One region of the Paenibacillus sp. MAHUQ-45 genome, then DNA from elsewhere that is predicted to be linked to it. Evidence: riboswitches for the same ligand, from Rfam matches in the RefSeq annotation. Region 1 holds a riboswitch; each other region holds the start of a gene.
The links. Region 1 has a riboswitch for cyclic di-GMP ahead of AC3Y23_RS03750 (thiamine pyrophosphate-binding protein). Riboswitches for the same ligand answer to the same signal wherever they lie in the genome.
Positions count from the first base shown of each region.

Region 2: another riboswitch for cyclic di-GMP. It lies ahead of AC3Y23_RS26045 (choice-of-anchor A family protein); the one in region 1 lies ahead of AC3Y23_RS03750 (thiamine pyrophosphate-binding protein).
Region 3: another riboswitch for cyclic di-GMP. It lies ahead of AC3Y23_RS19345 (glycosyl hydrolase); the one in region 1 lies ahead of AC3Y23_RS03750 (thiamine pyrophosphate-binding protein).
Region 4: another riboswitch for cyclic di-GMP. It lies ahead of AC3Y23_RS21800 (anti-repressor SinI family protein); the one in region 1 lies ahead of AC3Y23_RS03750 (thiamine pyrophosphate-binding protein).

Region 1 is NZ_JBYUPV010000002.1:9,805-12,917, reverse strand. It holds gene AC3Y23_RS03760 (methyl-accepting chemotaxis protein) at 1-610, shown strand, start outside; gene AC3Y23_RS03755 (hypothetical protein) at 627-893, opposite strand; cyclic di-GMP riboswitch class I at 1,181-1,273, shown strand; gene AC3Y23_RS03750 (thiamine pyrophosphate-binding protein) at 1,460-3,097, shown strand; gene AC3Y23_RS03745 (carboxymuconolactone decarboxylase family protein) at 3,113-3,113, shown strand, end outside.
Region 2 is NZ_JBYUPV010000016.1:79,454-82,566, reverse strand. It holds gene AC3Y23_RS26060 (N-acetylmuramoyl-L-alanine amidase) at 1-42, shown strand, start outside; gene AC3Y23_RS26055 (ASCH domain-containing protein) at 223-651, shown strand; gene AC3Y23_RS26050 (YhjD family protein) at 836-1,243, opposite strand; cyclic di-GMP riboswitch class I at 1,714-1,803, shown strand; partial or broken gene AC3Y23_RS26045 (choice-of-anchor A family protein) at 1,893-3,113, shown strand, end outside.
Region 3 is NZ_JBYUPV010000009.1:34,521-37,633, forward strand. It holds gene AC3Y23_RS19340 (sugar phosphate nucleotidyltransferase) at 1-1,073, shown strand, start outside; cyclic di-GMP riboswitch class I at 1,241-1,321, shown strand; gene AC3Y23_RS19345 (glycosyl hydrolase) at 1,332-2,951, shown strand.
Region 4 is NZ_JBYUPV010000011.1:64,968-68,080, reverse strand. It holds gene AC3Y23_RS21805 (2-oxoglutarate dehydrogenase E1 component) at 1-618, opposite strand, end outside; cyclic di-GMP riboswitch class I at 1,139-1,223, shown strand; gene AC3Y23_RS21800 (anti-repressor SinI family protein) at 1,251-1,403, shown strand; gene AC3Y23_RS21795 (helix-turn-helix domain-containing protein) at 1,509-1,838, opposite strand; gene AC3Y23_RS21790 (TasA family protein) at 2,020-2,607, opposite strand; gene AC3Y23_RS21785 (TasA family protein) at 2,679-3,113, opposite strand, start outside.

The DNA of each region.
Region 1 (3,113 bases):
TACACAAAAAGTAGCTGATACTATTGATGCCCTCTCCCATAACGCTCGCGGTATCACCATGATTACCAAGACAATTACCGAAATTGCGGAACAGACCAACCTGTTATCCTTGAATGCTTCCATCGAAGCTGCCCGTGCCGGAGAGCATGGCCGCGGGTTCGCCGTGGTCGCCCACGAAGTTCGCAAACTGGCTGAGGAATCAACGGCCTCGACCAAAGAGGTCTTCAGCTTGGTGCGAAGCATTGAAGCCGATATCAAGGAAGCCATTGCGAATATTACCATCAATGAGGAAGTCGTTCAGGTACAGAATGAAATGATCATTCAGACTGCACAAATTTTCGGGCAAATTGTCCAAAGCGTACAGTACATTACCGAGCAGATCGCCGCCTTCTCTTCGGAAAGCGATCTGATGCTGGACAGTGCCCTGAAAATCTCCTCTGCGATCGAGAACATCTCCGCCATTACCCAGCAAACAGCGGCCAGCACTGAAGAGGTCTCTGCATCGATGAGTGAGCAGATCAATGCTCTGGAATCTGTTGCAGAAGAGAGTGAAAAAATGACGTCAGCCGTCTTCCAGCTACAAAAAACGATTCATATTTTTAAATTTTAGAATTTGTCATCAAAATTTAATTTTTGTTCCTTTCAGCACAAAACTGCCGTATAAGCTCTATTTTATACGGCAGTTTTTCAAACTTATGAAACGTTTGCATTATATCGCTTTCAGACCTTTCCGTAAAATTCATACTCACAAATAACGATTCGCCTTCTCCCCTCTCAAGCATCCTACTTTTAACCCACTCACTTCCATTATAGTTTAGAAAAAAATAAGTATTTGGATTCAATTCTTTCATTAAAAATATCACGGCAAATGATGAGTCAACTAATTTCTTCAATTATTATCTAATCTTCTCCATCCAATTGTTTTGATCCAATTTGCATTTTTGCACCAACCCCTCTAGTCAAATATTCCATACTGACCCAATTAATAGTTTATTTTCGCTCTATTTTGTAACCGCATTCTAATTTACAATACCCCCTTGGATACATTTTAAATTAAAACTATATCCCTATTCTCTTTCATTTTTTTCGTCAAATTCCGAGTTCATTTGTGTAAAATATATTGACAAAGACGAGCTAGGAATATAATGTAAAGGAAAATTATTCTTATAATTAGTTATATAATTTATATGGGCAAAATTCCTGAAAAGGAATGACGCAAAGCCATGGATCTACAGCCTCATTTTTCTGAGGCCATGACTGCCAGGTTGCAGAGAAAACCAGGAGGATCGACTTAATCTTGCGGTCTGAGTGGCGGTTTTTTGCTTCCAACCTGTGCTCCATTATTCGAGCACAGGTTTTGTTGTTTCTTTATACCCGTTTGTATCGTTCTAATCATTTCGCATCACCAGAACGATAATATATTTATCTTTTTACTTATCCCAATTCATACACTTGAGAGGTGTTTTTTTTGAAGACAGTCGCAGATTTTATGGCGGAGGCACTACGTAATCTCGGAGTAACCCATTCATTTGGTATTATTGGTAAATCCATTTGTCCTTTAGTTCTAAAGATGGTGGATTACGGTATTGAGTTTATTCCTGGAAGACATGAATCCAGTTCCGGGTTTGAAGCCGCAGGCTATGCCCTTAAGACTGGCGGACTAGGTGTTGCTTTCGGAACATCCGGTCCCGGAGGAACGAACCTACTGACTGCAGCGGCCCATGCCAAAGCGAATAACCTTCCGGTACTATTTATTACAGGTCATCAATCCATAAAAGAATTAGGTATTCCGCAATGTCAGGATTCTTCCTCATATCTGGCTGATCTTGCTGATATGTTCAAACCGGCTACTCTATTCAGCAAGCTTGTAGAACGTGGCGATAACTTCAGTACCATTTTCAATCATGCTATCTCGATTGCTCTGAGCGGTAACCGTGGTCCCGTTCATCTTTGCTTGCCTTTCGACGTTCAGACAGAACTGCTGGAAGAATTCCCGGTAGTCTATCCAGAGCGCGAATCGTTCGTAAGCATCTCCAATTTTGACCGTGTAATCAACGCTATCAACAATGCTGAGAACCCACTGATTATTGCGGGTAAAGGTGTTAACCGTTCCGGAGCTCATAAAGAGCTGATCGAATTGGCTGAAACCTTCAACATCCCTGTCGTGACTTCTCCTGGCGGCAAAGGTGCTATTCCTTGGGATCACCCGCTGTATCACGGTCCTGTCGGTGTCGGCGGATGCACTCATGGTGATGATCTGCTAAATCGCAGCGATTTGTATATTGTACTGGGCTCCCGCCTGAGCGATATGACCATCTGTAATCTCAAACGTGAGAACCATCCAGAGACTTTAATTCAGTTCGATAGTGATCCTACGTTTGTGGGCAAAATTCTGACCTCCCAAACAATACCGGTCACCGGGGATCTGCGTGATAATCTTGTGTATTATCTTGAACACCTGGATAGAGATTCTGTGACCAAACGTACTACCGAAAGCTTTAACTATCGGGATGAACTGCCTGAGCTCCCTGGTCTCTCTCTGGCTTCAGTCATGAATGTGATGAGTGATCTGATTCCATACAACAACACTATGTTCGTGGATGACGGAAGCCATGGCTTTAATGCCGTTAAATGGTATAACGTTAAAAAACCGGGCAGTTTTGTGTTTGATGCCTATTTTGCCTGCATGGGCAACGCCATTGGCATGGCTATCGGCGCCAAGGTTGCATCACCGGATGAAACGATCTTCTGTGTGACTGGCGATGGATGCTTTATGATGCTCGGTGCAGAGATTAATACAGCAGTATGTAAGGATATCCCGGTTATTTTTATCGTTGTGAACAACATGCAACTGGATATGGCGCTTAAGGGAATGCAGAAGACTACGGGCCGAATTGACGGAACCCTATTCGAAGTCCCAATGGACGCCGTGAAGTTTGGTGAATCCCTTGGAGCAAGCGGATATCGCTGTGAGACGTTGGAACAATTCTCCGCTGCGATCGAAGATGCGGTAGCCTTGAACAAGGTTGCAGTAATCGAACTGTTGACAGACCGTGACGAAGTACCACCTACTGCACACCGTGTAGTGAATCTTTAATTAGGGGGCCAATTTA
Region 2 (3,113 bases), on a different contig from region 1:
GAGGGTCTTGATTCGTATTATAAGGTTGCAGCGAAGAAATAAATATTATATTAAATCCCTCGTCCATAGTATTCAGACGAGGGATTTTCAAATCATGACATTATATAAATACGAATGTTCAGGCAAGCTCTAGACGAGATAACACATATTTAGGTAAAGAGATGTAGTAGGGATACACTCATGATAGCCCACAGCCAAATATAAGGAGGAGATAAGAATAACATGCGTTGCTTAACGATACGGCAGCCCTGGGCTACATTGGTTGCGCTTGGCGAGAAGAACTATGAAACCCGTTCATGGCGAACGTCATATTGTGGGGAGCTGGCAATCCATGCTGGTCTTAAAATAGACAAGGCCGCGTGTAGACGAGAGCCGATTCAATCGATACTCGCAAAGCATGGCTATACAGAAGAGAATTTACCCACGGGTGTTATTATTGCTATAGGCAAACTGAAGGAGTGCCATGGTATTACCGGGTTGAATAGTGTCGCGCAGCAGATAGACGAGCATGAACGGGCTTTTGGCGACTATACGGAAGGACGTTTTGCCTGGGAGCTGGAGGATGTTCGTGCGTTGGTTCATCCTGTTCTGGCCAAGGGGCGGCTCGGCTTCTGGGAGTATCCCCTCTTGGGTGAAGAGGACCATTTATAATCTTCGTTAACAAACATCGTGATGTTTTTTAAGCTAATTTTTATCTTAAGATCAGCTTATTTTCAGGTTCAGGGGTTATATTGAATTTACCAAACGCCCCCCAGTGTTTAGTGGTATAGATTTTGGGTCCTGCCAACTCCCATGGCAGGGCCTATTTTTTTCTTATTCCTAAAGTAGAGTGAATTTAGAGCTGCGGAGCAGGCTTGATTCCGTATTGTTCCTGCTCATTCCGGAAGGCCGAAATATCCAGTCCCAAGTATCTGCGCATATGGATTCCCGCTTGTGCAGCAATGAGTTCATTCAGCAGCAGCATCCGTTCGTGATATCCTCGGCAGATGAATTTGGCTTCAAGGCCATGCGGGAGCTTGTGCTGTTCATATACCTTAATGCCGCGCATCCGCATCTCCGTACGAATATCCCTGAGATCTGCAGTAGCTGCACTGGCTGCCGTATCCAGGACTTCAAGATAAGGTGAAGGTGTTCGGAGTTGTGCAGAAATGATGCCAGCATCGCGTTCAAAAGCAGATAGGATCAGCGGGAGAAGCAAATACGATTTTACCAGATGATTATCTATACTCTCGGCTTTGTGCATGCGTATCACCACCTAAAATGAGAACGTATATTCCTATTTTACTCCGAATTTCAAAAAATATTCAATGGTATTTATAAACAAACTAATAAATGTGATTTAATTCACAATACATTTGGAGGGATGATATTATATTTAATTTGAAATACTAAAAAGAAGACTATTGTAATATTAAAGGAGAAGTGAGCCATGGAGCAAGAAGGGAATATTTATAGAGGGATGTTGTTTGGACTATTCCTGAGTATTCCGTTGTGGGTCTCAATTATTGGCTGGATACAGCTGTTCTAAAAAAGAGGATAAAATGACGATTTGAAGCGCCTTTTGGCGCTTTTTTTATTTAAAGATTGTACAAAAAGGAATTCGTTGACAATCATATAACGCCAAGCTACACTATGGGTAAATTCAGAATAAGATGTATTACACAGGGCCTGTCGTATGTTGTTTTGCGGGCATCTCTATCAATTTAATATCATCATGTATAATAGCAAACCGTCTGAAAAGACGGGACGCAAAGTTTAGGAGTCTAAAGTGCTAACAAGTGCCATGACCGTCCGACTGCCATGAAGAGAGCTCCTCTACTTCTTGGTGGTCTTTTTTTGTTGTCATCGTAGCTGCTACGAGATCATATAGAATTTAATAGGAGGTGTAAACATTGAGGAAAAGAATGAAGTCGGCAGTGAAATTGTTCCTGGCAGGGCTGCTGACACTGGGAAGTACGTTTTCCCTGGGCGTCCCGGTGAACGCAACACCGGACTCGCCGTATACCCAGACGCCAGTCTTGGGGGTTGCCGGGAATTTTAACGCTTTTGTGTTTGGAGATTTTACGCAGACGAACGACCAGATTCACGGGCGGCTTGCCGCCGCAGGGAATATCAGTCTGCAAAGTTACGGCGTATCTAAGGATGCCCCGGGCGGCGATGTTCTAATTGCGGGAGGAAACATTAATATTACTGATGGAACAGTGTATGGCAAAGCCGTTTATGGTGGGACCTTATCCAAGACAAGGGCTGATATCAAGGAAGGTGAGAGAAAGGCTAGTCCAGTTCCAATTGATTTTGCTAAGGAAAAGCAATTTCTGATTAACAAATCGGCTGAGCTGGCGTCTCTCCCTGAGGCAGGGTCTTTCAAGAAGGAGTTCGGGAAAATAACCATTAACGCTCCGGAAGATTTTAATGTCGTAAATCTATCTGCCTCCGACTTGGTGAATGCCAATGGTCTTCAGTTCAACATTGCAAACAATGGCACAGTTATAGTCAATGTTAGTGGAGGCGCCATCAGCATTCCTAGTTTTCAAATTTGGGGTGGAAGTCCCCGGAAGGTATTATTTAATTTTTACCAAGCAGGCTCGATCAGTATAGCTAATACAACCATAGAAGGTACGATCTTGGCGCCGAAAGCAAGTGTGTTCTACAATTACGCGGAGTTGCATGGGACGTTGATAGCCACTTCATTTAACGGTTATGTGCAAATGCACCATTATCCGTTTGAAGGAACCACCCCGTCAACAACGCCAACGCCGAAGCCGACAGTGACACCGACGGCCACGCCAACAGCAACGCCTACGCCGAAGCCGACAGCGACACCAACGGCCACGCCAACAGCGACGCCAACGCCGAAGCCGACAGTGACACCAACGGCCACGCCAACAGCAACGCCAACGCCGAAGCCGACAGTGACACCGACGGCCACGCCAACAGCAACGCCAACGCCGAAGCCGACAGTGACACCGACGGCCACGCCAACAGCAACGCCTACGCCGAAGCCGACAGTGACACCAACGGCCACGCCAACAGCAACGCCTACGCCGAAACCGACAGCGACACCAACGGCTACGCCAACAGCAACGCCTACGCCGAAGCCGACAGCGACACCG
Region 3 (3,113 bases), on a different contig from region 1:
CCGTGGCTGGCGTGTCGCCTGCCGAGACGGTGGCTATTTTGCCAGTGGACCCTTATGTTGAGGCTGCTTTCTTTGAAACGGTAGCCCAGCTTGAACATACGATGGAGGAGAGCGGCGCTAATCTGGCGCTGATGGGTGTGGTGCCTGAGCATGCTTCGGAGAAATACGGATATATCATCCCGACCTCCGATGAGCCTGCGGCGAGCGGCTTTATGCAGGTAAGCCATTTTCAGGAGAAGCCGGATCGCGTGCAGGCGGAGAAGCTGATCAGTCGCAATGCGCTGTGGAACTGTGGTGTGTTTGCTTTCCGTCTTGGCTATTTGCTGGATATTTTGCAGCGTAAAGGGCTGCCTCTCAACTATGAGGAACTGCAGAAGCAGTATAAACTGCTGTCCTCCATCAGTTTTGACTACGAAGTGGTAGAGAAGGAAGAACGGATTGTTGTGCAGCCGTATGATGGATTCTGGAAGGACCTGGGCACGTGGAATACATTGACGGAAGAGATGAGCAGCAATCATGTCGGCAAAGGGGTTGTTACGGCTGATTCCGAAGGCACCTGCCTCGTGAATGAACTGGATATTCCGATTACGGTCATTGGTGCAAAAGATCTAATTATCGCTGCCAGTCCCGACGGAATTCTCGTAACCCATAAAGCGGAAAGCCCACGGATCAAAGAAGTGCTGAAGTCGTTTGATCAGCGCCCAATGTACGAGGAACGTCGCTGGGGTCATTATCGTGTCATTGACTATGTGAAATATGAAGAAGGCAATGAGGTGCTGACGAAACGGATTTGCATCTCACAAGGGAAGAATATCAGCTATCAGTTGCACCGCAAGCGCAGTGAGGTCTGGACCATTATCAGCGGGGAAGCCAGCATTGTTTTGAATGAGAAAATGTATAACGTAAAGGCGGGCGATGTGGTTCGCATTCCGGAAGGCACCAAGCATGCCATTCTGGCTTTAACGGACGTGGAGTTTATTGAAGTGCAGACAGGCTCTGAACTGGTAGAGGAAGATAATATCCGTATCACCCTGAATTGGGATGATATTGAGCTGCATCAGTTTATTTCCTAGGACCGGATTCGAGCGTAGGGGAATTTAGTAGAACAAACTATCTATTTAACCAAATGCGAAGCTTTTAAAACAGGTATAAAGACTCAAAAATGATATTTTTTTCATAAATGCACTAAAAAATAATTAAATAGCGTCGATATTTACGGTAAGAGGGATAGATCCTTCAATAACGAAAACGGCAAACCTATCGAAAGATAGGGACGCAAAGCTATAGGGCCTTTCGCAAGAATGGCAGCCTGGCTACCGAAAGGGAGATGTATGTTGAAAGCTTACCGTAAGTATCGTTTGTTGCGCGCACTCCTGTCCGTTGCTCTGTTTCTGACGACCCTTCCACTGAGCGTGGGAATCGTTCCGTCTATGGCAGGAGCTGCAGGCTCCGGTACTCCGGTGAATCCCGCTGCCTCGCCCGAAGCTGTAAAATTACTTAACTACATGTACTCTTTATCCGGTAAAGGAATTATTGCAGGGCAGCATGACTACCTGGAGAGTCCCGATGAGTTCAATCTCAAGCTGCAAGATACCAGCGGTAAATATGCCGCACTGCACGGTTACGAGATGGGCGCTATCAGCGGGCAGAATGAGAGCCAGGTTGCCTGGTATCGTCAGAATGTAGTGAACAGCGCCATCAGTTGGAGCAAAAGCGGCGGAGTAGTCGCCATGACCTTCCATCAGAGCCTACCGGGAACCAGCTATGATTGGTCCAATGTCTCCAGAAGTCTCAGCCAAGCGGAATTCAATAAGTACGTTACACCAGGGACGGTACAGTACAACAACCTGATTGCCGAACTGGATAAAGTGGCGATACCTTTGAAAAGCTTACGTGATGCAGGGGTACCTGTATTATGGCGGCCGTACCATGAAATGAATGGAGATTGGTTCTGGTGGGGAAAGAAAAATAATTTCGCTGCACTTTGGAATATTATGTATGACCGTTTTGTTAACGTTCATAAATTGAATAATCTGCTGTGGGTATGGAGTCCGAATGCCCCGAATGCCTGGGCGGATCCGTATGCTCTGACCTATCCGGGTGCGGATAAAGTAGACATTCTCGCTGCAGATATATATGAGAACGATTATAAACAAAGCCATTACGACAGTCTGCTGGCGCTGGCGGCCGGGAAGCCGATCGGTATCGGAGAGAACGGGGAAATGCCAGACGTAGCCAAGCTGAGAGAGACCCAGAGCAAATGGACCTTTATGATGACCTGGGGAAAAATGCTATACGATAATAACCACACTGATGATATTAAAGGTTTTATGAACAACAGCTACACGGTAACCAGAGACAAATTTGCGGCTGGAGCGGTACCGGCACCTACGCCACCACCGGCTCCTCCAGTACCCGCTGTTACGCCATCAAACACACCGAAACCTCCTGCTGCACCAACAGGGAATACTGGAACAGGGGGAAAGCATACGATGGCGAATGGGTTAACGGGGGAATACTTCAACAATATGCAGCTTTCCGGTACGGCGGTTCTTACCCGGAATGATGCAGCGATTGATTATAACTGGAGGCAGGGTTCACCGGATGTAGCCTTGCTGGGTGTTGATAATTTCTCTATCCGTTGGACGGGGAAAATCAAACCGCTGTATAGCGAGAATTATCAGATCTACACTGAATCCGATGATGGCATTCGGGTGTGGATCAACGGGCTGCCGATCATTGACAGCTGGAATAATCAAAGCGGGACTGAGCATCAGGGGAGCATCGCCCTGAATGCCGGGGAGCTGTATGATATCAAAGTGGAGTATTACGAGAATCTGGGTGATGCCCGAGTGCGCCTGATGTGGGCAAGCCCTAGTCAGGTGAAGGAAGCCGTTCCGACCAGCGCATTGTTCGCGAGCGTGGACGGAACTGAGAACTACGTTATCTAGTCCTTACGCATTTAACGGATCACAGCAATGAGATTCTTTTCAGCCGATCGGTAGCCCTGCTCTTTGGCAGGGCTACTGAACTATAGGCTCCCGGGATAAGAAGACAATTGTCCTTGACGGAGATCAGCTTGGTTCTACCGGACCGGGAGCCTGACTACTGAA
Region 4 (3,113 bases), on a different contig from region 1:
CAGGAAGGTCTCAAACTGCTCCACTTGAATTAGCCGATTCAGCAAATCCTTGCGTTCGGCGGTATTCAATGGCGCAGGTGAGTTAACGGACTCCGCCTGGCTGTTCAACCAGCGAAGTTCCTGTTCATCATGCACATGACCAAATTCGTAGGCTATAGTTTGTGTATAGGCTTGGCGCATCCGGTGAACGGCGTCCCAAGCGGTTTGAATATTATCCGGGACATTCTCCCAAATTAGTGAAGCAGGGAGGGCCATGAGGTCCTCTCGCGTCAATTCATACGTTTCATGATTCAGCCATTTTGTCATAGGATTGTGATCCCGCTCCAGCGGGTCAATATTGGCGGCCAAATGGCCATATATACGAATGTTAGCGATTAGCTTAGAGGCTTTGACAGCCTTGCGAAGCCAAACTGCATCTCCCGAGACGATAGGCTGCGGAGCTGGTTCAGCATCCGGCGCCAGGGGAGGCGGGCCATAAACAGTAAAAAGTTCACGGTAATTATTTTCAACTGAGGAGGGGTCTTTCACAAACTGCTCATACTTCTCCTGAATGTAGCCCAGATTGGGGCCATAATATTTGCTCCAAACAGATTCATTGTAGGGCTCTTTGGCTGCCATGAATACATCCTCCTAACGGATGAACTCCAAACGCGGGGCGCTGGTATGGGCCTTGTTCGGAGCTGTGATGGTTGCGTTTTCATTTCCTTACTATTGTGCTACTTTCGGTGGCCTTAATCAATTCATACTTTCGTCCAATCCAATCGCAAAACGGTATGGTTCAGCCTGGTCATTGATGCCATAGCGCCATAAATAGATTACATCAACAAGTGTAACTATTAAAATAATTCGATAGTCCTCGTTTTTTTTATAAAACCTGATTACAATGCTCGGATATGGGTTAATGGTTCTATAATTAGTCTATTTTGGGTTAGTAGAATTATTAATAAGTTCAAAATTGTGCATTGGGTACAGGTGGTTTCAACTTGGACAGGTATTAGTCAAAAAGAGCTAAACTTTTTACATTTCTCACCTTAGAAATTCCCAGAAAACGACACACTTTTCCGATTCTTTCTTGTATAATGTTATTGCAGTATGGTTTTTAATAATAATTTCTAGCCAGATCCTTTCATGTAAAGGGTCCAGTAAAGGGTAAACCTGTTGAAAGGCAGGGGCACAAAGTCTCGGGTCTAAGGTAGAAATACTACGACGGCCGGACTGCCTGGGGACGCGAAATCTTAGGAGGAGATTTTTTGGATAAGTCCAACCAGGGGAACAACGGAGAACTGCAGACAGTTGATCTGGATTTAGAATGGGTATATTTGCTGCTGAGTGCCAAGAAGGCGGGCATCAAGGCGGAGGAGATTCGCCGTTTCTTTAATGAGAAGGCTTTGAAGGCTATTTAGCAGCTTGAATCATAACAGATACATATAGAGAAGGGCACAGCATATGCTGTGCCCTTCTCTATATGATGGGGCCCCAAGCTATTGAAGCGCTCAGGGCCGAAATCTTTAATCCTTTTGTTCAAGACGCCATTTTTGATAATCTAGAAATTCCTTGAACTCCCGCTTGCTGATGCCGGAGCTCATTGCCTCTTGCACGAGCCGGAACCATTCCGAATCCAGCGGCGTCTCTTCAGTGTCGGAGAGGTCTCCATATAGCAACACGTGAATAGATACTTGTAGTGCGTCGGCAATTTTTTCAATGAATTGGATAGAGGGGTTGGACTGAATATTTCTCTCAACATTACTCAGGTACGACTTGGCCACATCCGCCTTGTCCGCAAGTTCGGATAAGGATAAGCCCTTCTCGACCCGGAGTTCATGGATGCGCCCTCCCATATTATCAGGCACGATGACAACGCCCCTCCGTACTTTTTGTATAAGTATAACAAATTTCCTTGAAACGGACAAAGACACATTGCTGTTCAGAGGAGAAAAGAGGAGGGGATTGGAGCAAAAACCGGCATGTCTTAGCCCGGTGAAGGGTGTAAGAGATGCCGGTAGTTTTTAGGAATCAGACTTATTTTAATTCTCCGGCGCCTTGCTTGGCGTTGAAGGTCAACTTCACGTCCAGTTTGTCACCTTGGAAGATGTTTTGATCCTGGCCGTTCTCAACGAACTCAAAGGCTAATTTGAGCGTCTTGGATTGGGCTGCGGAGATGCCGCCTGGGAAGGCATTGGCTACCAAATCGTAGCCTGGATTGCTCTGCAAATCCTTGAGTGTTGCTTCGGCAACGACATGGCCAGCAATTGAGCCGCTAGTATAGCTGCTGTCAAGGAGCTTTACTTTAAAGTGAGCACCCAGATCCTGTCCGGCGTTGTTGCTGTTAGTATCAGTTACGATATACGTAGTAACCAGCTTCAGTTCTTTAATGTCGAGCGAGCCGCTATTCTGCAGAGTGAAGTTGCGGACAGCGATGTCACCTGGCTTCAGATTGCTCAGGTTCACATTTTGCTCAGGATTAGTATTCAGATCCAGCGTACCAGCGGCGAAAGTTGCTGTGCTTTCCGCTGTATCGCTGAAGTAAGCGAAGGTGCCGCCCCCGATTAAAGACAATCCCAAAGCCGCCGTTGCTACGCCAAGACCCAATGTTTTTTTGATACCCATGAATAAATTCCTCCTCTTATATGGTTAATAAAATGGTAGACAAAATAGTTAATGCGTTGAGATCGAACGGCTTACTTGTATTCGCCAGCGCCTTGTTTAGCCTCGAAGGTCCACTTCAATTTCAGGCTGTCTCCCTGGTAGTAGTTCTGAGGCTGGAGGTTGTCGACAAAGGCAAACTGAACAGACAGCTTATCCAGAGTTCCTGCCTTGATCCCTGATTTTTCGCCGAAAACTGAACCAAGGATGCCTGCTTTTACAAGGTCAGGCGAAAGGTTTTCCAGCTCAGACAGTTTTTTAATCAGAACCGGAGAAGTGATCTTGTCTTTATTAACCAGGAAGGTGACCACGATGTCATCTTTCAAGTTATGGGTTCCATTGTCATTGTTCACGTCTATAACTTCAGTTGCCGTTTTCAGCAGCACTTGGGAAATATCAAGTGAGCCGCTATTCTTCAGCTTGAAGTCTCTGGTGATGATATCACCTGGCTTGAGATTGTTGAGGTCCAC